DNA from 4 places in the Shewanella sp. SM87 genome. Region 4 is predicted to be linked to each of the others. Evidence: predicted binding sites of a transcription regulator. Region 4 holds the regulator's gene; each other region holds the start of a gene.
The links. The regulator LexA, encoded in region 4, represses DNA repair genes until DNA is damaged. The targets are predictions, from matches to a motif close to TACTGTATNNNNATACAGTA.

Region 1 (3,217 bases), on a different contig from region 4:
CTGGCTTCAAGTTGTACTAAGTAATCACTCGCTCCTTCGCTCAGGCCGCGCCATTCATCTAGTTCGCTGTTGTAGCCTTCACGGATCACTCCGCCATCGCGGATAAGCATGGGAGGATTATCGACTATCGCGCGCTCAAGTAGGGCTTGCTCGGTGGGGAACTCACCTAAGTGTTGACGCAATTGAGTCGTGTGCGGCGCGCTCAGTGTACTTAAACTCTGTTGTAATTCAGGCAATAAGCCCAGTGCTTGACGTAAACGTGCAAAGTCTCTTGGGCGAGCGGTACGCAGCGCGAGTCTTGCCATGATACGTTCGATATCGCCAAGTGCCTTTAACTGCTCATGCAAACTTTCGTGGGCAGCGGTATCGAGGAGTTCAGTCACCGCCTGTTGGCGCGCCTTGATTTGCTTAGGATCTCGCAGAGGCTGATGGATCCAGCGTTGTAACATACGGCTGCCCATAGGCGTTGCCGTATTATCCAATACTGCCGCTAAGGTATTATCGCGGCCACCGGCAAGGTTTTGAGTTAATTCTAAATTTCGGCGAGTTGCCGCATCGAGTACTATACTATCGGTTTGATTGAAACGGATAATGGCATTGATATGGGGCAGTGCCGTGCGCTGTGTGTCTTTTACATATTGCATCAAGCAACCCGCAGCCTGCAGTGATAAACGTGCATCTGCGATGCCAAAACCATGTAAGTCTTTAGTGCCAAACTGGGCCAGTAGTAACTTGATACTCGTATCGTAATCAAATTCCCACTCGGGGCGACGGCGTTTGCCTTTAAAACCGTTAAGTAGATCTAGTTCGCCAAAGTCTTCACTGTAGAGAATTTCAACGGGATTAGTGCGTTGCAATTCTGCTTCTAATGACTCTCGTGTGTTGAGCTCTGCAATCACAAAACGTCCGGATGAAACATCTAATGTGGCATAACCAAAACCAACTTTACCTTGATAAACCGCGGCTAACAGATTGTCTTGGCGTTCCTGCAGCAACGCTTCGTCGGTTAAAGTGCCTGGCGTGACAATTCGCACCACTTTACGTTCTACTGGCCCTTTAGATGTCGCGGGATCGCCAATCTGTTCGCAAATCGCAACTGATTGACCAATTTGAACTAATTTTGCAAGATAGCCTTCCACAGCATGGTAAGGAAGTCCCGCCATCGGAATAGGATCGCCACCACTTTTACCGCGCGCAGTGAGTGAAATGCCTAACAGCTCAGAAGCGCGTTTAGCATCGTCATAAAACAACTCGTAGAAGTCACCCATGCGATAAAACAGCAACATATCGTGATGTTCTGCTTTCATCGTCAAGTACTGACGCATCATAGGAGTATGTTTTTCTAAATCATCGGTATCAATTACATTCATTAAATCGTTATCGTCCGTTGTGACTGCCTAAAGGCGATACAGTTTGTGTGGTTAAGGGTGATTAAGCGCTATGGAAGCGGAAGACTGCTGTACAATTTTCAGCTAAAAAGACCACGCAAAATTTGTTGCGCCAATCTTAGCAATAATTTAGCGAAAATTGAGCCCTTAACGATGGATATTGATCAAAGGGAGCTATTATCTGATTTGATATTCGCTAAAACCTTGGCCATATTAAAAATCCTATCAGCTAAAAATAATTCAGTCACAGGTCTTGATACTGTATGATTGTACAGTATACTAGTCAGCAGAATTAAGACAAAAAGCGCGGCTTTTTGAATTACCCGTTTGTAAATTGAATATCACTTTTGACAGCTTAATGCTTGTCTTGATGAGGGAACAGGAATGAAGGTCGATCCAAATAAAGAGAAAGCACTTGCTGCGGTATTGATCCAAATTGAGAAACAATTTGGTAAAGGCTCCATCATGAAGCTGGGCGAAGATCGCTCTATGGATGTTGAGACCATTTCTACCGGTTCTCTGTCTCTGGACGTTGCTTTAGGTGCTGGCGGTTTGCCAATGGGTCGTATCGTTGAGATCTATGGTCCTGAATCATCAGGTAAAACAACACTGACTTTAGAAGTGATTGCGGCAGCGCAACGTGAAGGCAAAACCTGTGCCTTTATCGATGCAGAGCATGCGTTAGACCCTATTTATGCTAAAAAATTGGGCGTAGATATTGATAACCTGCTGTGTTCGCAACCGGATACCGGCGAGCAAGCGCTTGAGATTTGTGATGCTTTAACTCGCTCAGGTGCTGTTGACGTTATCGTAGTCGACTCAGTGGCGGCATTAACGCCTAAAGCTGAAATCGAAGGCGAAATTGGTGATTCTCACATGGGCCTAGCGGCGCGTATGATGAGCCAAGCTATGCGTAAACTTGCGGGTAACTTAAAGCAATCTAACACCTTACTTATCTTCATCAACCAAATTCGGATGAAGATTGGTGTGATGTTCGGTAACCCAGAAACTACAACCGGTGGTAATGCGCTGAAGTTTTATGCTTCTGTTCGCCTAGACATTCGCCGCACTGGTGCCATTAAAGACGGCGATGAAGTGGTCGGTAACGAAACTCGCGTTAAAGTGGTGAAAAACAAGGTTGCAGCGCCGTTTAAGCAAGCTGAGTTCCAAATCCTTTATGGCCAAGGTATTAACCGTACTGGTGAGTTAGTAGACTTAGGCGTAGCCCATAAGTTGATTGAAAAAGCGGGCGCTTGGTACAGCTATAAAGGCGATAAAATCGGCCAAGGTCGTGCTAATGCTGGCAAATATCTGACTGAAAACCCAGCTATTGCTGCTGAAATTGACAAGACGCTACGTGAGTTGCTTTTGAGTAATCCGAGTGCCTTGGCTTCTAAAGCTGATGATAGTACTGAGGACAATATTGATTTAGAGACAGGCGAAGTATTCTGAGTCAGTCAGCCCATCAAATTGCGGTCGCGCTGTTAGCGCGCCGCGATTATTCCCGTTTACAAATCCGCGATAAATTGCTCGAAAAAGGTTTCGAACTTAACGATATCGAACCTGTACTCGATGCTTGCGAATCCTCCGGTTTTATTAATGATGCTCGTTATGCCGAACTGTTGGTGCGTAGCCACATCAGTCGAGGCCACGGTGCAATACGCATCCGCCAAGCAATCGCACAGAAAGGCTTATCTAAAGACTGTATTGAAGCTGCTTTGGTTAATTGTGATTGTGACTGGTTTGAGCTAGCAAAAGATAAAGCCACCAAGAAATACGGTGTACCTCGCGTAACAGAAGTGAAGGGCTCTAAAGCTCGGGATCTCATC
Region 2 (3,217 bases), on a different contig from region 4:
TTTTGCCCTTGCCACCATTTTTAAACTCATTGAGCCGAGTATACTTTTCTCCGGATTCGGCTCAACTGCGGTGTGGTTAATCATTTCGGGGTTTGTGATCGGCAGTGCCATCACTCAGTCTGGCTTAAGTCGCAGAATGGCCAGTTTGATTGCCCCCATACTGACCTCAAGTTATCCACGCTTGATTGCGGGTTTGGTCTTTAGTGCCGTGCTGCTTGGCTTTGTGATGCCCTCATCCGTTGGCCGTGCTGTAGTCATGGTGCCAATTGGTATGGCGTTAGCTGAGCAAGTCGGTTTTGCTCGTGGTAGCCATGGACGGATAGGCATTGCGACCGCCTTGGCACTGGCGTGCAACATGCCCAGTTTTGCCGTGTTGCCCGCGAATATTCCCAACATGATATTGGCAGGTTCCAGTGAGAATCTATTCAATATCCATTTTGGTTATACCGAGTATCTCTTATTGCATTTTCCAATCCTTGGTTTACTCAAATCGATATTGATTGTGGCGCTAGTTATCTTCCTATTTCCTGCAAAAATTGATAAAAATCAGCCTGAACGCGTTATTGAAAAAGAAGCTTATAACCTTGGTATGCAAAAGAAAGTTGCACTGTTACTGGCGATAACTTTGCTCTTTTGGGTGACTGACTCGCTGCACGGCATCAATCCCGCTTGGGTAGGATTAACAACGGCTATCTTGTTATTGCTCCCCAAATGGGGAGTACTTGAGCCTAAGAGTTTTAATAGTTCAGTGGATTTGTCGACCGTCATTTTTGTCGCGGCGGCCTTAGGTCTGGGAGCATTGGTCAATCATTCCGGGCTCGGCACTGCGCTAGGTCAACTGTTCAGTGAATGGTTACCATTGCAGCAAGGGGCATCGTTCCTGAATTTTATGTCGTTATCGTTAATCGCGACGCTAACAGGATTAGTGGCAACGGTTCCAGGCGTGCCGACTGTGTTATCCCCCATGGCAGCAGACTTTGCCAATGCAACTGGCTTCTCCACCCCTGCGGTATTAATGACGCAGGTGATCGGGTTTTCAACCGTGATTTTTCCTTATCAGGTGGCTCCTTTGATTTTGGCGATGCAATTATCCCAAGAGCCATTAACTAAACTACTTCGCATCACCTTACCGCTGGTGGCAATAACCATAATTGCGCTCATGCCACTGGATTATTTATGGTGGCTATGGCTAGGTTGGATTAACTAAATTGCGTTAACTAAAGCGGGTTAACTAAAGTGCGTTAACTGAATTAAATGGACGAAACGCTCACCCTTGGCGATATTCAAGCAGTCAAGGGTGCTTTAGAGCAGCCATCATCAATTGCTCAGCACTCGACAGCGCTTGGGTCGATAACACAACTCTCCCCACATAAATTCTTTCGATAAGCTTCATAGTTAGACTACACTGTTTATATGTACAGTATATTGTGATTTATTATTATGATGATCCTAGGCCGCTTCGCCAAACATACCCAATATCGGCTCTCGCTATTTAGCTCCTTGATTGCCGCAGGATTTCCGTCACCGGCCCAAGACTATGTAGAACAAACATTAGATCTCAATGAGTTATGCATCAAACATCCTGCCGCCACGTTTTTTGTCAAAGTCCAAGGGGATTCGATGATCGAAGCGGGGATTTTCTCCGGTGATATTTTGGTGGTAGATCGCTCACTACAGCCAGCCCACGGTGATACCGTTGTCGCAGCGGTGAACGGTGAGTTTACCGTAAAGCAATTACAGCTACGCCCTGTGGTGCAATTGCTACCACGTAATACCTTATTCTCCCCGATCGCCATCAATGATGAGTCTGAGTTAAACATCTTTGGGGTAGTGACCAACGTGGTGAAAAAGCTCAAATGACGCCCTCACTATTCGCCCTCGTCGATTGCAATAATTTTTATGCCTCCTGTGAGCGGATGTTTAGGCCGGATTTGGTTGGCAAGCCGATTGTGGTGTTATCCAACAATGATGGCTGCGTCGTCGCCCGCTCCGTAGAAGCCAAACAACTTGGCATCAAGATGGCGGTGCCTGTATATCAAATAGCAAACCAACTCCGCCAGCATCAGGTTGCGGTATTCTCCTCCAACTATGCACTCTATGCCGACATGTCAAACAGAGTGATGACCACCTTAGAGCAAATGGTGCCGAAAGTAGAAGTGTATAGTATTGATGAAGCGTTTTTAGATCTATCACGCATCGATAAATGCACCGATATTCATCAGCTTGCATTAGATATTTATCAGCGAATACCGCAATGGACAGGGATCAGTGTTTGCGTTGGCATTGGGCCGACAAAGACCCTCGCCAAACTGGCAAACTATGCTGCTAAGCGTTATCCAGCAACCCGGGGCGTGGTTGATTTGCGCGACCGTGAACGCCAACGACGACTCATGGCGCTTATCCCTGTCGAAGAAGTCTGGGGAATAGGCCGTAGGCTTACAAAACGCTTGAACATCATGGGTATAAATACCGCGTTGCAATTGGCGGATGCGCATCCAAAGCTTATCCGCGACACCTTTTCTGTCACCGTTGAGCGCACGGTACGCGAACTTAACGGCATTACCTGTGATGACATACAAGAGGTCGCCGCCACTAAGCAACAAATTATCAGCTCCCGATCCTTTGGCAGTCGTATTGATAACTTGGAAACGATGCAACAGGCAATCAATGAATACACTTTTAGGGCCTGTGAAAAACTGCGCTCCGAGCGCCAGTACGCTAAAGCGATGTCAGTATTTGTCCGTACTAGCCCTTTTAGCGATGCAAGTCCCCAGTACAGCAAATCGCTGTCGGGCAGTTTAGTTCGCCCCAGCAATGATACGCGGGATTTTGTCACCCTTGGCCAAAGCCTACTGCAACGCATTTGGCGTGAAGGTCATGCCTATGCAAAGGCTGGTGTCATGTTAGGGGATTTTTTTGGTGCAGGCGTGTTTCAACTCGGATTATTCGATGACGTCACGCCTAGGCCTAAAAGCAAGGAGCTAATGCAGTTACTCGATAAAGTGAACCACAGCGGCCGCGGAAAAATTTGGTTTGCAGGACAAGGTATTGACCCAACTTGGGGGATAAAACGTGAACAGCTCTCCCCGCGCTACACCACCCAATGGGCACAACTGCCCATAGTGACATAATCAGCAAATCCAGAGGCTAAATGACCATCTGCGAATCGCATTAATACTCTAGGCATTGGTTATTCAGTGAAGCTCACTCCACTCCT
Region 3 (3,217 bases), on a different contig from region 4:
CGAACATGTGTTGATGACCATTGCCCGCAACTTGCGGCAAGTGAGTCACGCACAGTACTTGGGTCGATTCCCCTAAGCTGCGTAACATGCGGCCCACCACTGCTGCGGTGGGGCCGGAAATCCCGACATCCACCTCATCGAAAATTAATGTCGGTGTGGCAACTTTCTTCGCGGTAATCACTTGGATCCCTAGCCCTATCCGTGAGAGCTCACCGCCAGACGCGACTTTCGAAATCGGTTGCAAAGGTTGGCCAGGGTTAGTGGTTACCATAAATTCGATATTGTCACTGCCATTGGCTGACATTTGCTCGGGGTGGAAATTGACTTCGATCGTAAATTTACCCTTAGGCATATTCAGTTCGTGGATTGACTGAGTCACCAGTTTGTCGAGTTCTTTAGCATAGCGGGCACGGCTTTGGCTGAGCTTTTGCGCATTGCTAAGATAAGCGGCTCTACTTGCCTCGACTTGAATCTGAATTTCTTCAAGTTTACTTTCATCACTGTCTAAGGTGCTTAGCTCAGCCTTTAATGCTAAATGATGCTCGGCCAGTTTATTCGGGCTAACATGATGCTTACGCGCCAGTTGCATGGCTTTTGATAGCCGTTCTTCTAAATAGGCAAAGTGGGTTGGATCGAGTTCAAGTTTACTCAAATAGTGCTGTAATTCGCCTGCACTTTCTTGCACTTGGATTAAGGCATCATTGAGCATAGTGTTGATATTGCTTAATGCGGGATCGTAGCTTTGCAGATCTTCGGCGAGGGAAACGACTCGGTTGAGTAGCGACTCTATATTGTTCTCTTCGCCCTCTGTGAGTATATCTAAGCTCGCCTGACAGGTATCAATCAACTCAGTGCCATTAGCCAGACGTTTGTGCTCTTGCTCAATCTCATCGAACTCATCAACTTTAAGATCAAACTCATCGAGTTCTTCTACTTGATATTGCACTAATTGCTTACGGGCAATACGTTCATGCTGGGAGGCTTCGAGTTGTTTTAGATCGGCCTCAATTTGCTTGCAGCGTTGAAAGCTAGCGGCAACCGTATCTATAAGCAATCTGTGGTTGGCATAACTGTCGAGCAGGGTGAGTTGATGTTCACTTTTTAACATTGCATGGTGCGCATGTTGACCGTGAATACCGATAAGCAACTGACCCAGTAATTTTAGCTGCGTCAGCGGCACTGGATTCCCATTGATGTAGGCGCGTGAACGGCCATCGCTACCAATAGTCCGACGTAGAATGCACTCATCATCGAGTTCAAGATCGTTATCTTCTAACCAACGTTTCGCCAGTGGAATATCATCCAAGGAAAAGCGGGCGCTGACCTCGGTTTTATTGGCTCCGGGACGAACACTGCTGGCATCGGCGCGATTGCCTAGGCATAGGCCTAGCGCATCGATGGCAATCGATTTACCCGCACCGGTTTCACCTGTGATGCTGGTCATACCGGGGCGAAAATCCAGTTCTAAAAAACGGACGATAGCGAAGTTATTAATGCTGAGTTGGCAAAGCATAGTGAATTCCTGTCGAAAAACATACCAAACCACTGTATTGATAAACAGTATATACTGATTTTATATACAGTAAAGTGGCTTGGGTGAAAAATCGACATTATCGACAGTAAATATTTTTAATTAACTGATTATGCATAGGTTCTTACTAAGCTTTCTAAGATAGGTAAACTGAAGAAAGTGACTAAGGTGCCAAATAGAATGCCTTGAGCACTGGTTGAAGCCTGAGTGTTATAACGCTGGGCGAGTAAGTACACGCTAGCCGCGGTGGGCAGTGCGCTCAAGATCACGCCCATGATCAGGTAGTCACCACTTACTCCAAAACGGTTAAGCATAAAGTAGACGAGTGCCGGTTGGATAGCCAGCTTGAAGAGGTTGATAAGGCTCAGTTCGATAAAATTCTTGGGGCTAAATACGCTGCTATCTTTCTGGTAGCGCATCGCTTTGGCGAGTACCATGCCGATAGCAAATAGGGCGCAGGGGCTTGAGGTATTGCCTATTTGCTGGATCATTAGCGCCAGCCCAGAGGGCAGTTTTATCTCTAGCGCTGAAATGCCGACGCCAATCAAGCTACCAATAACGATAGGGTTTTTACCGACCGCCATCATCATTATGACTAAGGCGTGGTGTTGTCTTTGGGTGTTAGTGGCCAGTTCCATCGAGACTAAGGCGACGGCAAACATCAGCACGGATAATAAGCTGGCAATCGCGGCGGCAACTAAGGCACTTTGCTGCTGCGGGAATAAGATGATAAGCAGTGGAATACCAATAAATGCCGTATTACCAAAGGTGGCATTGAGGGCTCGAATGGCGGCAACCGCATGCTGTTTAGGGTTAGCAAGCAGCGAGAGCCCAAGGCAGACAAGATAAGTAATCACCATAGCCGTGCTGTAGCCCGCAATGAATCCCCATTGCAAAATTTCATCAATCGGCTGCTGGGCGAGGGCGATAAGCATGATCGCAGGGAACGCAATATAGTACACATACTGGTTTAGCACTTGATCCGTATTGACGGGCAAGAGTTTTAATTTTTGCACTAGTGTGCCGAGCAACATGGTCCCGAAGACGGCAAACAGAGGGGTTAAAATGGTCATTTCCCTCACTCATCCTTACGATTAAATTTGAATAAACTCAGCCACCACCGTTATTTCTACTATCACTATGATTTTGGGTGGGCGCTTGCCTTTTTTATGTCACGTTAGAACCAGAACTAGCGCCAGCGCAGTAAAACTCGCCACAAAATAACATATCATTTCAGTCTAAGGCTATTGCGCTATGGTCGTATAAGTGGATTAATTGATGTTTAAAACACAATGACTTAGCGTACGCTGTGATTGTTGATGACTTTATATAGTGCCTAAAGTGGGCAGCTAGAACAGAATTAGGACATGCAATGAGTGATGATTTAAGCGCTGAACTACAACTTGTCTATCTTTTTGTGCATTTAGTCAATGCGGGCAGTTTTTCGCAGGCGGCGAAAGAGCTCGATATGCCCATCGCCACTGTGAGCCGCAAGTTAGCGAAGTTGGAAGAGAAGCTCGATAAACAGCTTTTTATGCGCAGCACCCGCAAGTTGCGACTGACAGAGGAAGGGCTGGCGCTCTTTCAACGCTACCAGAGTGTGGTTGCTCAATTTGATGAACTAAGTGGTTTAGGCAGTGATAAACCCGAGGGAACCTTACGCATCGCCGCGCCGATTTCGATTAT
Region 4 (3,217 bases):
TCGACTTCCAATAGATAGTTTTCACCCTTGGTTTCGGTGCCTTCAATTTGTGCTCTGGGTGTTGTAAGTATGCTATAAAAATCAATATCTTGATCGAAATAGCTGTAATGCCATTTCCATTGGGAACCCGTGACTTTTACGGTGAGATCGGCGTTACTGGGATCTTCCATTGCGATTAAAGTTTTTGTCGCTGGAATCGCCATTAAGATCAAAATGATAAATGGCAGAATCGTCCAAGCGATTTCAACTTTAGTGCTTTCGTGAAAGTGGGACGCGACAGCGCCTTTGGATTTTCTGTGGTTGATCATGGCGTAAATCATGACGCCAAAGACCACTAGGCCTATTGCGCAGCAGATATACAAGATGGTCATGTGCAAGTGATAAACCTTGCCACTGATCTCGGTCACGCCAGGGGTCATGTTGAACCGCATGTCCGCGGCGGTCAACGGTGGTGCGAAAAGCACCACGAGTAAACAATACAACAATTGCTTCACAAGACTTCTCCTCTGCCAATTGCGAATAGCAACTACAAAGAAGAGCAACACAGTAAGTCTCAACTCTATGCAAACTCTTCAGTTCCCAAAAAAGCTTTTTTGACTTCAACGTGCGTTGGCGGCTGTTACTTTTAATCAAGTATTGTTACTGCTGGTAATTAGCCACGCTGGCACATACTGCTGAAATAAATCTGTTCTCTATTTTTAGTGGCGCTTCGAGTTCGATAAATACTCGATTCATTGACCACGGAAGGTGATATATCATCACCGACTTAACCAACCATACTTGCTGTTTAAATATTGATCAAGATCACTTATTTATCTAATTATCTGAAAAATTGCCAAAAAAAAGCCTCACATTCATAGGTGAGGCGGCTTTCAAGGTAAAAATTAAATGAATATTTAGTGTACAGCGCTAAAAAAAGATTGCTGACCGAAGAGATTGCCTTGCTCAATGCGTACGTCGGCATGTAAGTGACTGTTTACGTCTTCAAGCACTATGCCCATAGCTCGGGCACTTTTAGCCACGATTTGTAGGCGTCGATTATCCCGCGCATCCAATGATTGAGTCCAAGTAATGACTGCACTGGACGTACCACTTGTTAGGGCTTTCTCCATCGCCCACAGGGTTTCGACTTCATCTTTAGCATGTACCAGCAAAACTCTATCCATACGCACACCTGCGCTGGCGAGCATTTGCTTGTAGCCAATACTTGGAGGGTTGATGAGCACTAACCAACGGCCCTGTTGGCTTAACTGAGCGAGTTGTGCACTCAGATGAATTAATTCTTGGCGACCTTGAGTCTTAGTTGGCATGCAGGCGATGGGCGCATGGTGCCAGTCATAGTCAGCATCACGGACTTCATCGAGCCACAGGCCCGGATGGCGGGGGGCATTGCCAAGTAGTTTATTCATAGCCAATCTCCATTACGGATCACACCGACGGCGAGTCCTTCAATTGTTAAACTTTGGAAGCCTAAATCCACTTTAATCGGGGAGTAATCTTCATTTTCGGCATGTAGATAGACTACATTACCTTTTTTTTCGAAACGTTTAACAGTGACATCGTCATCGACTCTAGCGACAACCACTTGACCATTTCTAGCTTGTTCTACTTTATGAACTGCCAGCAAATCACCTTCGAGAATACCGATATTTTTCATGCTGTCGCCCTTTACTCGCAGTAAAAAATCGGCGGCGGGATGAAACATGCTTGGGTCGACTTGGTAGTACTGTTCAACATGTTCTTGGGCGAGGATAGGTTCACCCGCGGCCACTTGGCCGATGAGCGGTAAACCTGTTTCAGTCAAATCTTCGATTTCCGCAGGCAGACGAATGCCTCGAGATGTGCCTGGCATGATCTCAATGCAGCCCTTTTTTGCCAACGCTTTAAGATGTTCTTCAGCCGCATTGGCGCTCTTAAAACCTAAACGGGTTGCGATTTCTGCCCGAGTGGGTGGCATGCCAGTATCGGCAATATTTCGTTTAATTAGCTCTAAAATTTCAGCTTGGCGTGGCGTCAAAGGTCTCATGGTGTTTCCTGTTTTTCTATACAGTTACTGTTAGTATATACAGTATTATTTGCAGCGCAAGTATTAACCACTTTTTAGCTATGTTGGAGAGAATTAGCGAATATTGCCCATAGTCTGGTATTCTATCGGGCTAGTAAACGCACTTAATTGCATAAGAATAATGCCTAAACACGACTCTCTTTGGTTGAAATCATTACGTTGGATCCAAAAACACTTAGTGCACACTATTGTGGTACCTCAGGATCCCTTTGCCGATCTGAATCTGGATGCTTCCAGACCCCTTGTTTATGTGATGAAAACAGAATCTCTCAGTGACATAGCTGCTTTGAGCGAAATAACGGCTAAGTTAGGTTTACCAAGCCCTTATGAGCCTCTAGTGGCTAATGGTGTGACTGCGCCTCGGGTTGTCTGTCTTCAAGGACGTAAGCCACTGTTTGGCGAACGTGCTGGTAATGAGCCTTTCCTCGAATGCTTTATGCGTTTGTTAGCCGTGCATAAGGAACGTCCTGAATTGGATATTCAACTTGTGCCCGTGAGCTTGTATTGGGGTCGAACGCCAGGGAAAGAAGACGACACTATGAAGGCGGCCGTATTTGAGCGGGAAAACCCGACTTGGCTGCGCAAGTGCTTGATGATTCTGTTCTTAGGTCGACATAACTTCGTGCAGTTTTCGAATGCCGTATCCCTGCGTTACATGGCTGACGAACATGGCACCGACATGGGGATTGCCCATAAGTTAGCACGGGTTGCGCGCGTGCATTTCCGTCGTCAACGTAAGGTAATGACAGGGCCTGTGCTGCCAAACCGCCAAGCACTGTTTCATTCGTTACTCAAATCTGAGTCGCTGCGCAAAGCGATTCAAGAAGAAGCCGCCAGTAAAAAGATTTCTGAGACCCAAGCGCGCGAGACGGCTATTGAGTACCTCGATGAAATAGCAGCCGATTACTCAGATAGTTTAGTGCGTATTGCCGAGCGTTTCTTAACTTGGTTGTGGAACAAGCTTTATAGCGGGATCAACATTAAAGGCGCCGAGCAAGTTCGCCAGCTGCATCACGATGGCCACGAGATTGTTTATGTGCCTTGCCATCGCAGCCACATGGATTACCTGCTGTTATCGTATATTTTGTATTATCAAGGCATGGTTCCGCCGCACATTGCTGCTGGCATCAACCTCAACTTCTGGCCCGCGGG

Region 1: a site for LexA is predicted at 1,646-1,665, ahead of recA (recombinase RecA). Genes of this name have one in related genera too.
Region 2: a site for LexA is predicted at 1,404-1,423, ahead of umuD (translesion error-prone DNA polymerase V autoproteolytic subunit). Genes of this name have one in related genera too.
Region 3: a site for LexA is predicted at 1,544-1,563, ahead of recN (DNA repair protein RecN). Genes of this name have one in related genera too.

Annotation. Positions count from the first base shown of each region.
Region 1 covers NZ_JAKKSC010000002.1:253,334-256,550, forward strand. The annotation lists gene mutS (DNA mismatch repair protein MutS) at 1-1,370, opposite strand, end outside; gene recA (recombinase RecA) at 1,773-2,840, shown strand; gene L5M11_RS02735 (regulatory protein RecX) at 2,858-3,217, shown strand, end outside.
Region 2 covers NZ_JAKKSC010000008.1:119,191-122,407, forward strand. The annotation lists gene L5M11_RS08550 (SLC13 family permease) at 1-1,207, shown strand, start outside; gene umuD (translesion error-prone DNA polymerase V autoproteolytic subunit) at 1,441-1,860, shown strand; gene umuC (translesion error-prone DNA polymerase V subunit UmuC) at 1,857-3,131, shown strand.
Region 3 covers NZ_JAKKSC010000002.1:217,606-220,822, forward strand. The annotation lists gene recN (DNA repair protein RecN) at 1-1,513, opposite strand, end outside; gene L5M11_RS02585 (AEC family transporter) at 1,642-2,604, opposite strand; gene L5M11_RS02590 (LysR family transcriptional regulator) at 2,904-3,217, shown strand, end outside.
Region 4 covers NZ_JAKKSC010000016.1:74,999-78,215, forward strand. The annotation lists gene coxB (cytochrome c oxidase subunit II) at 1-494, opposite strand, end outside; gene L5M11_RS14000 (cell division inhibitor SulA) at 897-1,409, opposite strand; gene lexA (transcriptional repressor LexA) at 1,406-2,026, opposite strand; gene plsB (glycerol-3-phosphate 1-O-acyltransferase PlsB) at 2,187-3,217, shown strand, end outside.